One region of the Alteromonas sp. genome, then DNA from elsewhere that is predicted to be linked to it. Evidence: predicted binding sites of a transcription regulator. Region 1 holds the regulator's gene; each other region holds the start of a gene.

Region 1 (4,289 bases):
CCGGCAGTACGTTTTACGTTGGCGCGCTAAAGGCTTTGTCGGCCCGGACCGTGAATATGGATGTACCGGTGAGTATTGCGGTGTTGGGCACCTGGCTGTCCGGTCTGTTTGCAACGGTTACCGGTCGCGGCGAAGTGTATTTTGAATCAGTTTGCATGTTTATTTTCCTGCTTTTACTGAGTCGTTTTCTCGAACACCGGAGCAGGCACCGCGCCGCGCAGATCTCAGCGAATATGTTGCAATATATACCGGTAACCGCTAATCAGGTGGCTGCAGATAACACCGTTACCCAGGTGCTGGCAAAATCGCTCAAAACCGGTGATGCTGTTGTGGTCAAAGCCGGAGAGACCATTCCCGTAGACGGCATTGTGACTGAAGGTGCCAGTGAAACCGATGAATCGATGCTTACAGGCGAGTTTAATCCGGTGCGCAAACAAACCGGCGATACGGTATTCGGGGGTACGGTAAACCGTACCGGCGTAATAACGGTAACTGTCACCAGGGCGTTAAAATTTGCGCTGGTAAATCAGATCATTCGTTTGCAATCCACCGCTATGGCTGCAAAGCCCCGGGTCGCTCTAATGGCTGACCGCTTTTCCAGTTATTTTGTCGCCGTAGTACTGATTACGGCTGCATCCTCATGGGCTTACTGGCACTGGCAGGGTAATGACAATGCATTTTGGATTAGCATCGCGGTACTGGTAGCAACCTGTCCCTGTGCGCTGGGGCTGGCTACGCCATCTGCCCTCACCTGCGCAATGGCAAACCTTAACCGGCATGGCATTTTATTGAAAAGAGCCGATGCACTGGAGCAAATCAACCACGTAGATACCCTGGTGCTGGATAAAACCGGAACGCTGACCGAAGGAAAGTTTGCTCAGATAAACAGCTGGTTTGCTGATCCGGCACGGGAAAGTGAAATCCGGGCTTTAATGGGGGCAATAGAGTCCCGTTCAGAACATCCGGTTGCCGCAGCCTTTGTTTCTGATAACAATCATGCATTAATTCTGAGCCATGTTGACGTTGTGGCAGGTATGGGGATCGGCGCACAATGCAATGGCCGCAGTTATAAAGCCGGTTCAGCGTCTTTCACCGGTATAAATGCCGGCATATCGCCCTTTCCCGCTAACGTGTTTCTTACCGAAAACGGTGTGCCCGTTGCCGCCTTTCGTGTAGCAGATAAAATTAAAGCGGATGCCGCAGACAGCCTGAGCAAACTGGCGCAACTGGAGCGGATAATTCTGAGTGGCGATATTCAGCAAAATGTTGACGACATTGCAGCGAATTTACCCGTAGACAAAGCCACAGGCGGGAACAGCCCTGAAGATAAATTAAACGCTGTGACAGCCCTTCAGCGGCAGGGCCGTCATGTCATGATGCTGGGTGATGGTATTAACGATGCACCGGTGATGGCAGCGGCTGATGTTGGCATTGCAGTGGGTAATGCCACGGATATCGCAAAAAGTGCCGCGGATGTGATTTTATTAAATGATAAGCTGGCTGTACTCGGACACCTCACTCATATGGCCAGAAGAGTAAAAGTGACTGTCAGGCAGAATATGGGATGGGCCATAGGCTACAATCTGGTTATCCTGCCGTTTGCAGTGTCCGGCATCCTGACGCCGTGGATGGCGGTAATTGGTATGAGCCTGAGTAGTATTCTGGTAGTCACTAATTCGACGAGACTGTTAAAGTAACGCTATGAGTATAATTTACGTCCTTATTCCCCTTGCTGTGATCATTGTGGCCATTGCCATCGGCGTATTTTTTTGGGCAGTAAAATCGAACCAGTTTGAAGACCTGGATCGCCAGGGCTACAGTATTCTTTTCGATGATGATTTATCTCCTGAAGAAAAAAAGCTGGCCGAAGAACGAAAAAAACTCAATGAGTGATCTGTCGTTTTTATCTGCCTTGCTGGTCGGGCTGGGCGGAGGCGTTCATTGTGTGGGAATGTGCGGCGGCGTATCGCTGGCACTGTCTGCCGCCACGCCGGCAGGCTCATCCCCTTTACCCTATGCGCTTAGCTACAACTTTGGTCGTATATTCAGCTACATACTTGCCGGCGCTGTTACCGGCGGCATCGGGCAGATAGCAAAAGATGCTGTACCGGTGACCGGCCCCGTACTCGCCGTCTTCAGTGGCATCATGCTGATTGCCATGGCCTGTTATCTGGGTAACTGGTGGCGTGGCCTGACCGCTGTTGAAGCCCTCGGCAGTAAACTCTGGCAGAGAATTCAGCCGCTGTCGAAACGGTTTTTACCTTTCAGGTCTCCTATTAGCGCCTTTCCCTATGGTATGATTTGGGGATGGTTGCCCTGTGGACTGGTTTATTCCACCCTGACGTGGGCACTGGCTTCAGGGACGGCAATATCCGGTGCAGTAATCATGGCCGGTTTTGGTTTAGGAACGCTACCGGCGTTGCTGGCTGTCCGGGCTGGTGCAGACTGGCTTTCCTCAGGTTTCAGACAACCCGTAGTTCGTCAGATCATTGCTTTGAGTTTGCTGTTTTACGCATTATTGCTGTTGTGGCGGGCTTTAAGTACTATACATTAGAATTATCGCAAACAGCGGAAAGTGAGCATGCAAAAACGTTCGGATTTTTCTATACACTGCCAGAATTGCAGTTTCAGCCATCTGTGTCTGCCCGTGGCTCTCAACAAAACTGAGATTGAGTCACTGGATGACATCATTGAACGCAAAAAGCCTTTGCATAAACACGATACCCTGGTAGAAGCCGGTGATAAATTTACCTCTCTGTACGCTGTACGGGCAGGTTCATTTAAGTCTTTTGTCACCGATAAAGAAGGTGAAGAGCAAATTATCAGTTTCCACTTCCCGGGCGATATTATCGGTTTTGACGGTTTACGTGACGACACTCACCAGAGTTACACTCAGGCGCTGGAAACGGCTATGGTGTGTGAACTGCCCTATTCCACTCTTGAAAAAATGTCTGAGCAATTCCCGAAATTGCGCCATCAGATCATGCGCTTTATGAGTGCTGAAATTAAGCAGGATCACGAAATGATGATGCTGCTGAATAAACGGACGGCAGAAGAACGCCTGATTTATTTTATCGCACATCTGTCCGGTCGCTTTGAGGAACGGGGTTTTTCTCACCGTCAGTTCAATTTGAGTATGACCCGCAACGAAATAGGTAATTATCTCGGTTTAACGGTAGAAACGATCAGCCGCTTACTGACCCGCTTCCAGAAAGAAGGCATTATAAAAGTAGACGGGAAGCTCATTACTGTTCTGGATTTTGCGGCTATGGATAAAAAGCTGCACTCTATGGACATTCCTACCCTTTGCGTGGATTAAGATCCCGTTGAAATATTGATCTGAAACAACGTCTCTCCTGCTGTAAGTCTTATACTAAAGATGAAGGCAGTATTTATTGTCTGCATCAATAAGGAGAGACGCCATGATCACCTGCAAACGTATTCTCGCCGTCGTTCAGGCTGACAACCCTGAACAACCTGCCCTTTCAAGAGCCATCGAAATTGCCCGTAAAACCGGTGCAGAAGTACACGCACTGCTTGTTGTATACGACTTTTCTTATGACATGACAACAATGCTCACCCGCAGTGAGCGTGAAGCCATGCGTGATGCGGTAACCAAAGACCGCATTGCCTGGGCAGAAAAAAACCTGACCCGCTACGATGATTATGATGTACAGGTTGCTGTTGAGTGGAGTGATAAACGTTACGAAGCCATTACCCGCTACACCATTAACCGTCAGATTGACCTGGTCGTTAAAGCTACCCGCAAACACGATGATTTTGCATCAGTGCTTTTTACACCGACAGACTGGCACTTACTGAGAAAATGTCCGGCTCCGGTTTTACTTGTCAAAGCCCATGCCTGGCCTGAACACGGTAATATTGTTGCGGCAGTCAATGTGGGTACAGAAGACAAAGAGCATGCACAACTGAATGACAAGTTGACCGGTATTGCAAAGGATTACGCAGAGTTACTGAGTGGTCAGGTACATCTGGTTAATGCCTATCCTTCTGCACCACTGAATATTGCCATTGAGATCCCCGATTTCAATCCTGAGACGTATCATAACGCTGTGCGAAACCATCATGTTCAGGAAATGGAAAACCACAGCGCTAAATTTGGGATCGGCGTAGCAAATTGCCATGTTGTTGAGGGATCACCCGATATAGCTATCCCGAAAGTGACTGAACAGCTGGATGCAGAACTCGTCGTCATCGGTACTGTGGGACGTACAGGCTTATCAGCCGCCTTTTTGGGCAATACTGCAGAGCATGTTATTGATAACCTG
Region 2 (4,289 bases), on a different contig from region 1:
ACAGAAACACGCCTTTTTCTGCAACTTCTTCATTGCTATCGAGTTTGCCGTAATAGTCATTCAGGGTTTTCGGGTTTTGCAGGTAAGCATTGCCTGCGGCACTGATAGAGGAAACCCCAAGCCCCAGTAAATCCAGATCTCCCCGTGTGGTGTAGCCCTGAAAATTCCGGTGCAATTTTTTATTCCGTTGCGCTTCAGCCAGTTCGTCAGACGGCAGGGCGAAATGGTCCATGCCAATCATTTCATAACCTGCCTGTGTGAGGCTGGTGATAGCTTGCTTCATAAGCCCTGTTTTTACCTGTGCAGAAGGCAGCCATTCATCTTTTATTTTGCGCTGGGCAGCAAACCGCTCAGGCAGATGGGCGTAGCTGAACAGGGAAATCCGCTCCGGCGCCATCGCCTTCACCGCTGCCAGTGTTGAAGCAAAGGTATCTGCTGTCTGATGAGGCAGGCCGTAAATCAGATCCAGATTCACAGATTTAAATCCGGCGGAACGGGCGCAATCTACCAGCGTGGCGATATGCGAGGTGCTCTGAACCCGGTTTATCGCTTCCTGCACACGGTAATCGGTATCCTGTACACCAATACTCAGGCGGTTATAGCCTAGAGAGGCCAGGTGTCGCAAATAAGCGGGCGTGGTACGGCGGGGATCGATTTCAATACTCATTTCTGCATCGCTGACCACATCAAAAGCCGATTTAAGCATGCCTGCCAGGCGTGTTTGCTGCTGCTCTGTGAGGAAACCAGGCGTGCCGCCTCCTAAGTGTATTTGTTCCACTTTACGGTGGCGGAAAGCAGGCGCGCGCCGTTGAATTTCTTTTTCCAGATAATCCAGATAACGATCTGCTTTTTCCTGATGCCTGGTCACAATTTTATTGCAGCCGCAGTAATAACAAAGGCTGTGGCAGAAAGGAATATGTACATACAGTGAAACGCCGCTGGCCTGAGTGACACTCAGTGCTTTTTCCAGAGGTGCTGGTTCAGATAACCCGGAAAACGTTAGTGCGGTAGGATAAGAGGTATAGCGCGGCCCGTTAATATTGTATTTTTTCAGGCGAGCGGGATCGAATAATTCGTTTGCTGACATGGTTATTCCGGCTTGAGTAGAATGCACGGAAAGTATAATCAGCAGACAAAGAGGCGTTGTTGATCTACTTCAAGTTTTCGCCAGCCAGTTTTGTAAAACGCAACCGGCCGGCGTTTACTCTTCGAAATGACAATCAGAACTCGCGGGTAACAGTGACACCCCAGGAGAGCGGCTGGCCGGGATAAGCCATAAGCTTGCCGGCCTGAACAGGTACATCGAAACCGTTTCTGGCGATGTACTCTTTATTTGTCAGGTTCCTGCCCCATAACGTGATGCGTGTATCCCACTGGGGGACTGACAGTTCAACCCGGGCGTTCACCAGGGCATAACTGCTGCTGTGTTTATACGGATCGTTCGTATCATCAAGGAACAAGTCTCCCGTGTACTGATAATCTGCAGCCATGACAACCGGATACCCGCCTGCCATTAATGTGTGCTGCAACGTCAGGCTGGCAGAGGTTTCAGGCTCAAACCCCAGGCGATCGCCGGTTCTGGAGCAGTAGGGGGTATTTACAGAAGGCCGGCCGGGATCATCCGTCCCGGTGTGCCAGGGATAAGCAACCTGGCAGGTGCCTTTTTCAAAATCATCAAAACCGGTAAGGGTACGGGCCAGAGTCAGGCCGGCACGGGTATCGGAAACAGGAAACCAGACAATTTCAAGTTCATACCCTTTGGTATGTAAGTCGCCGGCATTTTGTAAATTAAAACCAAGACCGGTAAAGGTCGAGGCCTGAAAATCTTTGATTTGGGTATAATGCAGTGCACCGTTAATACGCAGGTTTCTCTCCGGAAATTGCTTTTTCACACCCAGTTCGTAAGCGGTGGCTTTTTCAGCGTTAAATTGGGGGCTTAACCCTTCGGCAATACGATCTGTATTCATGCCTCCCGATTTAAACCCTGTGCTGGTACTGGCATACCAGAGGCTATTGTTATCTGGTTGCCAGCTTAGTTTCAGCGTCCCTGTAAGTTGTCCGTCGTTACGTTTTTCATCCAGATCACTGCGGGGAAGTACCGATGCTGTACCGAGAAAGTAATAGCCCCAGCCCGCCTGAGTAAAAGGAAGCAGCGCACTGAGCTGCGTGTAATCAGGGGGATTACCGGTTGCCAGGCTCTGAGCAAAAGAGCCTAGAGCGACAGCGGCACTCAGCGGATCAGGAGTGTTTTCAGCACCTGTTGGTAATCCGTCAATGCCCGGGCCCTGTTCATCAAAACGGGCGGTCAATGTTTTATCTTCGCGGGTGTATCGTAATCCGGCGGTGACGGTAAATTCTTCAGCAAATTGCCAGTCAGTCTGGCTGAACACGGCCAGGCTGTCCTGTTGCTGATAAGCATTGTGGGCAAACTGAGTCTGGCCGGGGGTGGCTGGCGCAACAGCGGGGACAAGGCCGGATGTTGCAACACTCAGGGCATTTATGCCGTCAGTCAGGGGTTGCAGGTCAGCCGCAAACGCTGCGAAAAATGCCGGAAATGCGTCACCGGTCGTGATAGCAAAATCCAGGTCAAGGTTCTGGCTGAAATACCACAATCCGGCGATGGTAGTGACATGCTCACCGGACCATGTTGCCCGCAACTCCTGGGAAAACGCCTGTTGTCGGGCGTTATTGGTAGTGGAAAGCAAGTCTGCATCAGTAAAATCTGTGTCTGTCTGGTCGAAGCTGTCAAAGCCACGCCAGGCTGTGATGGAGGTGAGCAATAATGCGGGGGATGTTTGCCAGTTTATTTCTGCAGAAAGCCCCTTGTCCTGCATGCGGGATTCGGGCAGGGAGCTGAGTGCCGTGGTATAGCGATAAAACTCATCGCCGGTAAATAAGGTGGCATTAAACGGCGGCATCATAAGCAAGGTGTCTGTTCCGAATTTCCCTTCGACACCGTTGGCTTGCCGGTTATCCTGCAGCGTTAATGCACCGCAACAATGTTCATTGAGCTCTGCGTAATCGGCAATCACCCGCACAGATACGTCGTCTGACGGCGTATACAGGGTTTGCAGACGCACACCGGAACGGCTCCTGTCATTAATTGAGTTTTCACCATAGCCTGTATCGTTAATCCATCCATCCCTGCGAGTACTGAAGCCTGATACTCTGGCAGCCAGTTTATTATCAATCACATTGATTGACGTCGCTCCGCTTAACCGGATCAAATCATCATTGCCGGCGGTTGCTGTAATAAAACCATTACCGTTTTCAAAATCAGGTTGTCGCGTTCTGAAAACCACTGCACCAGCCGGAGTATTCTTACCGAAAAGTGAGCCCTGAGGGCCGCGAAGAATTTCTACAGTATCAATATCGACTAAATCATTAATCACCGCATTCTGTCTTGACCGGTAGACGCCGTCCACATAAAGACCGGTAGATGACTCAAAACCGTAATTTTGCGACGACGTACCAATTCCCCGTATGGAAAAACTGGAGTTGACCGCACTTTGACTTTGAAAGGCAGAAAAAGCCGGTACGTAACCCTGAATGTCGAAAACGTCCATTGATGCTGTTTCATTGATTATCTTTCCGGTGATGGCCGACATGGCAACAGGCACATCCTGCATATCCCGCGGGCGTTTCTGAGCGGTAACTTCAATATGTTCAAGTTTGGTCGGAGAAGGATCTTGCCGGGCGATACTTTGAAAAGAGGTGATTAAGGCGGTACTGATCAGAGAAAAATAAAACAACCTGCCTGTTGAGCTGTGCGACATGAACAATTCCTGTTTCTTATTTTGTCCGGTCCTTCGCTGCGATGAATAGGTTTTTCAGACTCCTTTTGAAAAACGGCTGTTATTCTGCCCGAATAATCAGCAACTTTCATGACAATTTTATCAAAACAAAAACAGGTATGAGCAGGGCGGGAGGGACTATATCCGGATTGCAGAAAAAGATGCGGCCCGTAAAACGGGCCGCGGAGATGCAGATGTTACTCTGCTTACCATGTTGAAAGGTTCAACACCTTCCCTGGTGCATGTTACGGGTTAGCCGCAACAAGATGGTCTGGTAAATTTTTTAAAAGAAGTGTCTTTTTGTTTTCCTGCAGGGAGCTGAAGATGTCTGCAGTCTGTTGTTCTTCTCCGGCTGCCGCCGTCAGAATGGTTTTGTCAAACGACTTACCTGCGCGAACTTTCTTTTTCACTGAAATCTCTGCAACACCGGAAGCCGCTGCTACGGAGGCTGTTTCGCTGGTGCCGGCCAGAACAACATTGCTGGAAGCCAGCAGA
Region 3 (4,289 bases), on a different contig from region 1:
GATCATTTCCAGGCGCTTGTGGCTGGCATCGTCTGTTTCTTTTGCCAGTGCCTGCTCTTCCAGTTTTAACTGGATGATGCGGCGCTCAAGCCTGTCCATATCTTCAGGCTTGGAATCAATTTGCAGACGAATGCTGGAAGCCGCTTCATCAATAAGATCGATAGCTTTATCAGGCAACTGACGGTCACTGATATAACGGTGTGACAATGTAGCCGCCGCGACAATGGCCGGGTCGGTGATATCTACCGAGTGGTGAAGCTCATAACGTTCTTTCAAACCACGTAAAATGGCGATGGTATCTTCCACACTCGGCTCATCCACCAGCACTTTCTGGAAGCGACGTTCAAGAGCGGCGTCTTTCTCGATATACTGACGGTATTCGTCCAGCGTGGTTGCGCCCACACAATGCAGTTCACCGCGAGCGAGAGCTGGCTTAAGCATATTACCGGCATCCATCGCGCCGTCGCCTTTACCGGCGCCGACCATGGTATGGAGCTCATCAATGAACAGAATGACACGGCCTTCTTCTTTGGCCAGTTCATTGAGTACCGCTTTCAGCCGTTCTTCAAATTCACCACGGTACTTCGCACCGGCCACTAACGCGCCCATGTCGAGGGACAGTACCCGCTTATCCTTCAGCCCTTCCGGTACTTCACCATTAATAATACGCTGGGCAAGTCCTTCAACAATGGCGGTTTTACCTACACCGGGTTCACCAATTAACACAGGGTTATTCTTAGTCCGGCGTTGCAATACCTGTACGGTGCGGCGGATTTCGTCATCACGGCCTATCACCGGGTCCAGCTTGCCCTGTTCTGCCCGTTCGGTCAGATCAGTGGTGTATTTTTCCAGCGCCTGACGCACATCTTCAGCGTTAGGATCTGTCACTTTCTGACCGCCACGCATTTTATCAATGGCCGTTTCGATTTGATCCTTTGTCACATTCAGGCTTTTCAGCAAATCACCTAATTTGCCTTTGTCCTGAAGCGCTGCCAGCACAAAAATTTCAGATGTGATGTATTCATCTTTGCGCTGCTGGGCAATCTTGTCGCACAGGTTCAGCAAAATTCCGCTGTCCTTGCTTAACTGTACATCGCCACCGATGCCGTCAACCCGTGGAAGCCGCTCGATCGCTTCAGCCAGAGAAGAGCGTAATGCATTCACATTTACGTGGGCTTGATCGAGTAACGGACGTACAGAGCCGCCCTGTTGATTCAGCATGGCTGTCATCAGGTGCACGGGCTCAATAAACTGATGATCCCGACCCAGTGCCAGAGACTGTGCGTCGGAAATCGCTAATTGAAATTTACTGGTAAATCTATCTAATCGCATGAAAAATCCCCTGCAAAAGTAGTGCTATTTAAATAGGTATCGTACACATGCTATTCAAGTTCATTACGCAAAAAATTAGTGACGAACCTATCCACTTATTGACGTCAGTCAATCTTTTTAGTGGGTCATTTCGATTCTTCCTTCCACAATCGAAAAATTTGCAAACGGCTCTCACGTTTCGCGTACAGCGTTCAGGTTATGAACATGCCAGACAATCGCATTGTTCATTAGCTGGACATTTTCGATACCTATTGCCCGAAAACAGCGGCTGGCACAGGTGATGCTGTTAATCTGGCACAGGTGATGCTGTTAATAAGGTGTACATCGACACCGATGAATCATTCACTGGCTCTGAGAGCCTGAGCGAAAGAGGTTGTAATGACAGAATCATTCATTGCCAATGCGATTTGGCAGGAAAAACTATTTACCGGCAAATGGGTATCCGGTTCAGCCAAGCCGGTTATTGTGACTGAACCTGCGTCTGGAAAAGAACTTGGACAAATCGCCATGGCGAGTCCGGAAGATGTGAGTCGAAGCTGTACAACAGCGAAAAAAGCGTCTCCCACCTGGTCTGCCACCCACTTTGAAGAGCGGGCTGCGGTATTGCGCAAAGCCGCTCAGGTGATGCAAGAGCACTTTAACGACATCACCGATGTGTTGATCCGTGAAAGTGGTTCAATCAGAGCAAAAGCCGAATTTGAAGTTTCACTCAGTATAAAAGTACTGAACGAAAGCGCAGCCTTGCCTTCACAAAGCCAGGGAGAAGTCTTACCTGCCGCGCCGGGCAAAATCAGTATCGCCCGTCGTAAACCTCTGGGTGTTATAGGCGTTATCTCGCCATTTAACTTTCCATTGTATCTTGCCATTCGGGCGGTTGCTCCGGCGCTTGCAGTGGGCAATGCGGTTGTGCTTAAACCTGATCCCCGAACCGCCGTGTGCGGCGGCGTTACTATCGCCCGGGTGTTCGAATTAGCCGGATTACCTGAAGGTATACTGCATATGTTACCGGGTGATGGCGCGGCCGGTGCCGCATTAACCGGGCACCCGGATGTGGCGATGATTCAGTTTACCGGCTCGACCAGCGCAGGTAAAAAAGTAGGCGAAGCTGCCAGCCGCCACCTCAAAAAAGTGTCCCTTGAACTGGGTGGAAAGAACTCACTGATTATTCTGGACGATGCCGACATAGATCTTGCTATCTCGAACGCGACCTGGGGTGCCTGGCTACACCAGGGGCAAATTTGTATGTCTACCGGCCGCATTCTTGTGCAGCGTAAAATTTATCAGGCGTTTGTCAGTAAACTGGCAGAAAAAGCCGGGCAACTGCCAGTGGGAGATCCTGCCACCGGGCAGGTCGCACTTGGCCCAATCATTAATGAGCAACAGCGCGATAACATTAGCCGAATTCTCAAAGCGGCAGTAGAAGGTGGCGCCAAAATAGAGGCTGGCGGCGATTATTCCGGTTTGTTTTTCCAACCGACAGTGCTCAGCGGTGTGACGCCGGAAAGTCCGGCATTTAATGAAGAAATTTTTGGTCCGGTAGCCGTTGTTATCCCTTTCGATACCGACGAGGAAGCAGCGCAACTGGCGAATCAAACCGAGTATGGCTTATCAGCGGGCATCATCGCCAGTAATGTCGGGCGGGCGCTCAACTTAAGTCAGCAACTCAACACGGGTCTGCTTCATATTAATGATCAGACTGTCAATGATGAGGTAGTTAATCCATTTGGTGGAACCGGCGCATCCGGCAACGGCACCAGTGTGGGCGGCGCTGCTAATTGGGAAGAATTCACCCAATGGCAATGGCTGACTATCCAATCTGAAGCCCCTCGATATCCATTATAAGGAACAAGATAATGTCTGAAATTACGCAAATTCGCGCGGCAGTGACTCGCGCCAAAGGCGCCCCTTTTGAATTAGAAGAGGCGCAAATCCGTGCACCGAAAGACGATGAAGTATTGGTTAAAATAGTGGCAACCGGTATGTGCCACACGGATATGATTGTGCGTGATCAATACTATCCCGTCCCTCTTCCTGCGGTATTAGGTCATGAGGGTTCCGGGGTGATTACGGCGGTGGGCCCGCTGGTAAAAGATCTTCAGGTGGGCGACCACGTGGTACTCACATTCGGTTACTGCACACACTGTAAACCCTGTAACCACGGTCACGCCACCTATTGCCAGGAATTCTATCCCCGCAACTTCAGTGGCATAGGAACCGATGGCGAAACCGCTATTCAAGATGCCAATGGTAAGCCACTGCACGATCATTTCTTTGCTCAGTCGTCCTTTGCCACCTATGCACTGAGTTTGGAAAGTAACGCCATCAAGGTAAGTAAAGACGCCAAATTGGAGCTGCTAGGTCCGCTCGGTTGCGGTATTCAAACCGGTGCTGGTGCGGTAATTAATTCACTGAAAGTCACGCCGGGTAGCAGTTTTGTGTCTTATGGTTCAGGTGCGGTAGGCTTGTCATCAGTAATGGCGGCACGGGTTGCCGGCGCCACCACGATTATTGCAACCGACGTGGTTGAATCCCGTCTTGAACTGGCAAAGGAACTCGGTGCAACCCATGTTATTAACAGTAAAGACGAAGACGTGATTGAACGGGTAAAAGAAATTACCGGTGGTGGCGCCGACTTTGCCCTTGAGTCAACCGGCCGCCCTGCGGTGTTAAGACAAGGGATTGATGCCCTGGGGCTGATGGGCACCATTGGTGTAGTCGGTGCGCCAGCACTAGGAACCGATGCTACCTTTGACGTAAATGATGTACTGCTCGGCGGTAAATCGATTCGCGGTATCGTTGAAGGTGATTCCACCCCAAAAACCTTCATTCCACAACTTGTAGAATTGTTTAATCAAGGCCGCTTTCCCTTCGATAAATTAGTTAAATTCTACGAATTTGGCGATATCAATCAGGCTGCTGAAGATAGCGAAAAAGGCATAACCTTGAAGCCGATCATC
Region 4 (4,289 bases), on a different contig from region 1:
CATCGAGCGCGTTCTGTTTTTAGAAGGACTTCCGAACCTGCAGGCACTGGGCAAGCTGTATATCGGTGAAGACACCGTAGAGATGCTTAAGTGTGACAGCCGTTTTCAGCTGGAACAAATTCCCCTGCTGAAAGACGCCATCAAGCTATGCGAAGAAAAGCAGGATTACGTAAGCCGTGACCTGCTGGAAGATATTCTGGAGTACGAAGAAGAGCATCTCGACTGGATTGAAACCCAGGAATATCAGATTGATGCAATGGGTCTTGAAACGTACCTGCTAAAACAGATTGAGGGAGATGACTAATGAAAGGTAACGCGAAAATCAATGACGCGCTGAATGAGCTGTTGTCTTATGAACTGGCAGCAATGGATCAGTATTTCATTCACTCTCAGATGTATCTGGACTGGGGCCTGAACAAGCTTTACGAGCGTATCAACCATGAGTTTGATGACGAAAAAGGCCATGCCACAAAACTGATTGAACGCATGCTGTTTTTAGAAGGCACGCCTGACATGGTTACCCGTACCGGCTATAAGGTTGGTCACGACGTACCGTCAATGCTGGAAAGTGACTTACGCGTTGAATACGAAGTCGATGCTAAACTGAAAGAAGTTATCGCCTTGTGTGAACAGGAAAATGACTACGTTACCCGTGATATCCTGGTTGAATTACTTGACGACACGGAAGTAGATCACGCTCACTGGCTGGAACAGCAACTGGGCCTGATTAAGCGCCTGGGTCTGCAGCTTTACATGCACTCACAGATGTAAGCCGGATTGTTTCGATAAATGCCCTGACATGTTCAGGGCATTTTTGTTTCGAAGAACATCACGTAGGGGTCCGGTTTATCTTTTACATGGATCAACATTTTCCAGCGCATTTGTGGCTCAGAACAACTCCCCAGCATAAACCATCCGGACCAGCTGCCTTCTTTTATCCGTTCTGCCAGCACCGGCACCTTGCCCATATACATGTTTACCCCTTCAATCCAAACACTCTCAATTTGTTGAGAAAAGGGTAAAGAAAAGTTAACTGTTATCGATTCTTCTGCCTCCGGTATACTTTCAAACGTGGCAGAAACCTTATTTTGTTCATGGCCAATTTCACAGGTCAAATTGACAAATGTACACGGATTGCCTAAACCGTTATCTATGTCTGTTGTTGTTACCTGTTGCTTTGAAAGATACACACCCAGCGCCAGGATCAGAATGAGTGTGGGAATGATGAATTTTTGCGCTTTTTTTGTTGTTTTCATGTGAAAATTATACTGTAAATAGCGACGGTTTATTACTACCTTTGACGGAGATCAACCCCGACTAGTTTATGGTATCTTTTTGTAAATAAAAATCTTATTATCCGCGTACCAGCTGACCTGTCTATAATTACAACAGAATTAAAAAGGTCAAGCGTTAAGCCTGCAACTTGCGCAAAACCGGAATCCGGCAGTTGGAAACCCATTTACCATTGAAGTGGAATATCAATCAAATGAGTGAAATAAGCCAAGCACAACCTGATTACAACTATAAAGTAGTCAGGCAATTTACCATCATGACAATCGTCTGGGGTATTATCGGCATGGGGCTGGGAGTATTTATTGCTGCGCAATTGTTTGCTCCTGCACTTAACTTCGATACACCCTGGCTGACGTTTTCCCGATTAAGACCGTTACATACCAACGCAGTCATTTTCGCTTTCGGCGGATGTGCACTGTTTGCAACGTCTTATTATATTGTTCAGCGTACCAGTCAGGTACGTTTATTCAGCGACAAACTTGCTGCCTTTACCTTTTGGGGCTGGCAGGCCGTTATCGTTCTTGCTGTTGTCACTTTGCCCTTCGGCATTACTTCCAGCAAGGAATACGCTGAACTTGAATGGCCTATCGATATCCTTATCGCGCTGGTCTGGATTGCTTACATCATAAATTTTTTCGGTACCATCATCATTCGTAAGGTATCGCACATTTATGTAGCAAACTGGTTCCTCGGCGCGTTTATGCTTACCGTAGCAGTGCTCCACATCGGTAACAGTATGGCGATTCCGGTTTCCTTCACGAAATCTTATTCACTGTATGCAGGTGCGGTGGATGCCATGATGCAGTGGTGGTATGGACACAATGCGGTTGGCTTTTTCCTGACAGCGGGTTTCCTTGGCATGATGTACTACTTCGTGCCTAAACAGGCGGGACGCCCGGTGTACTCTTACCGCTTATCCATTATTCACTTCTGGGCTCTGATTTCACTATACATCTGGGCCGGTCCTCACCACCTTCACTTCACGGCGCTGCCAGACTGGACGCAGTCCCTGGGTATGGTGATGTCGGTTATTCTGTTCGTGCCCTCCTGGGGCGGCATGATCAACGGGATCATGACGTTGTCAGGTGCATGGCACAAGCTGCGTACGGACCCGGTGCTGCGTTTCCTGATTGTTTCATTGTCTTTCTACGGCATGTCGACCTTTGAAGGCCCGATGATGGCCATCAAAACCGTCAATGCGCTGTCTCACTACACCGACTGGACTATCGGTCACGTTCACTCAGGCGCACTGGGCTGGGTAGCCATGGTGTCCATCGGCTCTGTATATCACCTCATTCCTGTATTGTTCGGACAACGTGCAATGTACTCCACCAAACTGGTGAACGTGCACTTCTGGCTGGCTACTATTGGAGTGGTGCTTTACATCGTTGCCATGTGGATGTCCGGTGTACTGCAAGGTCTCATGTGGCGAGCAGTGAACGCCGACGGAACGCTGACCTACAGCTTCGTTGAGTCACTGGAAGCCTCCAAACCCTTCTATGTGGTGCGCTTTATCGGTGGTTTGTTTGTGGTTGCCGGCATGCTGGTGATGGCCTACAACACCTGGAAAACTGTACGTGCGCCCAAGGGCAGCATTGCAGCTGAACCCGCCGCGCAGGCAGCATAAGGAGTCGTTGTTGTGAAGAATCCACATGAAATAATTGAGAAAAACATTGGCCTGATGACTGTGCTTATTCTGATTGCTATCAGTTTTGGTGCTTTAGTTCAAATTTTGCCGCTGATGTTTCAGCAACAGGTACTTGAACCGGTTAAGGGATTAAAACCCTATACAGCACTGCAACTGGAAGGTCGCGATATCTACATCCGTGAAGGGTGTGTTGGCTGTCACAGCCAGATGATTCGTCCGTTCCGTGCCGAAACAGAACGTTACGGCCACTATTCAGTTGCCGGTGAGTCGGTATGGGAGCATCCCTTCCTGTGGGGTTCAAAACGTACCGGTCCTGACCTGGCGCGTGTTGGTGGCCGCTACAGTGACGAATGGCACCGTGTTCACCTGATTAATCCCCGCAACGTGGTACCGGAGTCTAACATGCCCGGTTTCCCGTGGCTGGCAGAGAATACGCTCAGCGGTGAAGATACCGCGAAGAAAATGGAAGTGTTCCGCGGCTTTGGTGTGCCTTACACCGATGATGATATCGCCGGTGCACAGGCGGCAGTAAAGGGTAAAACAGAAATGCAGGCCCTGATTGCTTACCTTCAATCCCTCGGCACATATCTGAACTGATATGGATCAGGGAATAGCGGGCAGCATTTTTACTGTCGTAGTGTTTGTTTGCTTCATTGGCGTGGTCTGGTGGGCGTTCAGCGGTCGCAATAAAAAGCGATTCGACGAAGCGGCCAACCTGCCCTTTGCCGACGAAGTGAAAGAGAAATCTCAAAAGAATAAGCAGGAGTCTTGAACTCATGAGCACGTTTTGGACAATTTGGATCTCAGTGATCACGCTGGGTACCATTATCGGCTGCTTCATCCTGTTACGCTGGGCACTGGCTAATAAAACCGGTGTAGCAGAAGGTGAAGGCATGGGGCACGTCTTCGATGGTATCGAAGAAATTAATAACCAGTTACCCCGCTGGTGGACTATTTTATTTTACGTTTGTATCGTCTGGGGCTTTGTGTACCTCGCTTTGTTCCCGGGATTAGGTGCATGGCAGGGTTTCCTTGGCTGGAAAAGTTCGAACCAGAACATCCAGTCACTGGAAGAATCTGCTCAGGCCCGTGCTGATGCGAAAGAGAACGGATTACTGGTTAAGTACGACCGCGAGCTGGATCAGGCTGCGGAATTGTATGACCCGATTTTCAAAAAATACGCGGCAGTACCGGTTGAAGAACTGGCCAATGATCCTGAAGCAGTCAAAGTAGGACAACGTTTGTTTTTACAAAACTGTTCCCAGTGTCACGGTTCTGATGCAAGAGGCGCCAATGTGGGCTTCCCTAACCTCACCGACGACGACTGGCTTTACGGAGGCAGCGGCGC

The links. The regulator FNR, encoded in region 1, switches genes on or off when oxygen is low (the NO sensors DNR and NnrR bind a similar motif). The targets are predictions, from matches to a motif close to TTGATCTAGATCAA.
Region 2: hemN (oxygen-independent coproporphyrinogen III oxidase) is a predicted target of FNR. The motif match lies at 1,147-1,160, and genes of this name have one in related genera.
Region 3: clpB (ATP-dependent chaperone ClpB) is a predicted target of FNR. The motif match lies at 1,431-1,444, and genes of this name have one in related genera.
Region 4: ccoN (cytochrome-c oxidase, cbb3-type subunit I) is a predicted target of FNR. The motif match lies at 1,298-1,311, and genes of this name have one in related genera.

Annotation. Positions count from the first base shown of each region.
Region 1 is NZ_CFHOXV010000076.1:1,241-5,529, forward strand. Features, by position in the region: gene AC4PME_RS20320 (heavy metal translocating P-type ATPase) at 1-1,697, shown strand, start outside; gene ccoS (cbb3-type cytochrome oxidase assembly protein CcoS) at 1,702-1,893, shown strand; gene AC4PME_RS20330 (sulfite exporter TauE/SafE family protein) at 1,886-2,554, shown strand; gene fnr (fumarate/nitrate reduction transcriptional regulator Fnr) at 2,576-3,319, shown strand; gene uspE (universal stress protein UspE) at 3,423-4,289, shown strand, end outside.
Region 2 is NZ_CFHOXV010000027.1:42,532-46,820, forward strand. Features, by position in the region: gene hemN (oxygen-independent coproporphyrinogen III oxidase) at 1-1,087, opposite strand, end outside; gene AC4PME_RS14185 (TonB-dependent receptor) at 1,221-3,776, opposite strand; gene AC4PME_RS14190 (hypothetical protein) at 4,040-4,289, opposite strand, start outside.
Region 3 is NZ_CFHOXV010000012.1:2,579-6,867, forward strand. Features, by position in the region: gene clpB (ATP-dependent chaperone ClpB) at 1-1,332, opposite strand, end outside; gene AC4PME_RS09135 (benzaldehyde dehydrogenase) at 1,711-3,174, shown strand; gene AC4PME_RS09140 (NAD(P)-dependent alcohol dehydrogenase) at 3,186-4,289, shown strand, end outside.
Region 4 is NZ_CFHOXV010000043.1:32,504-36,792, forward strand. Features, by position in the region: gene bfr (bacterioferritin) at 1-304, shown strand, start outside; gene bfr (bacterioferritin) at 304-771, shown strand; gene AC4PME_RS17680 (hypothetical protein) at 804-1,256, opposite strand; gene ccoN (cytochrome-c oxidase, cbb3-type subunit I) at 1,487-2,920, shown strand; gene ccoO (cytochrome-c oxidase, cbb3-type subunit II) at 2,933-3,538, shown strand; gene AC4PME_RS17695 (cbb3-type cytochrome oxidase subunit 3) at 3,540-3,713, shown strand; gene ccoP (cytochrome-c oxidase, cbb3-type subunit III) at 3,718-4,289, shown strand, end outside.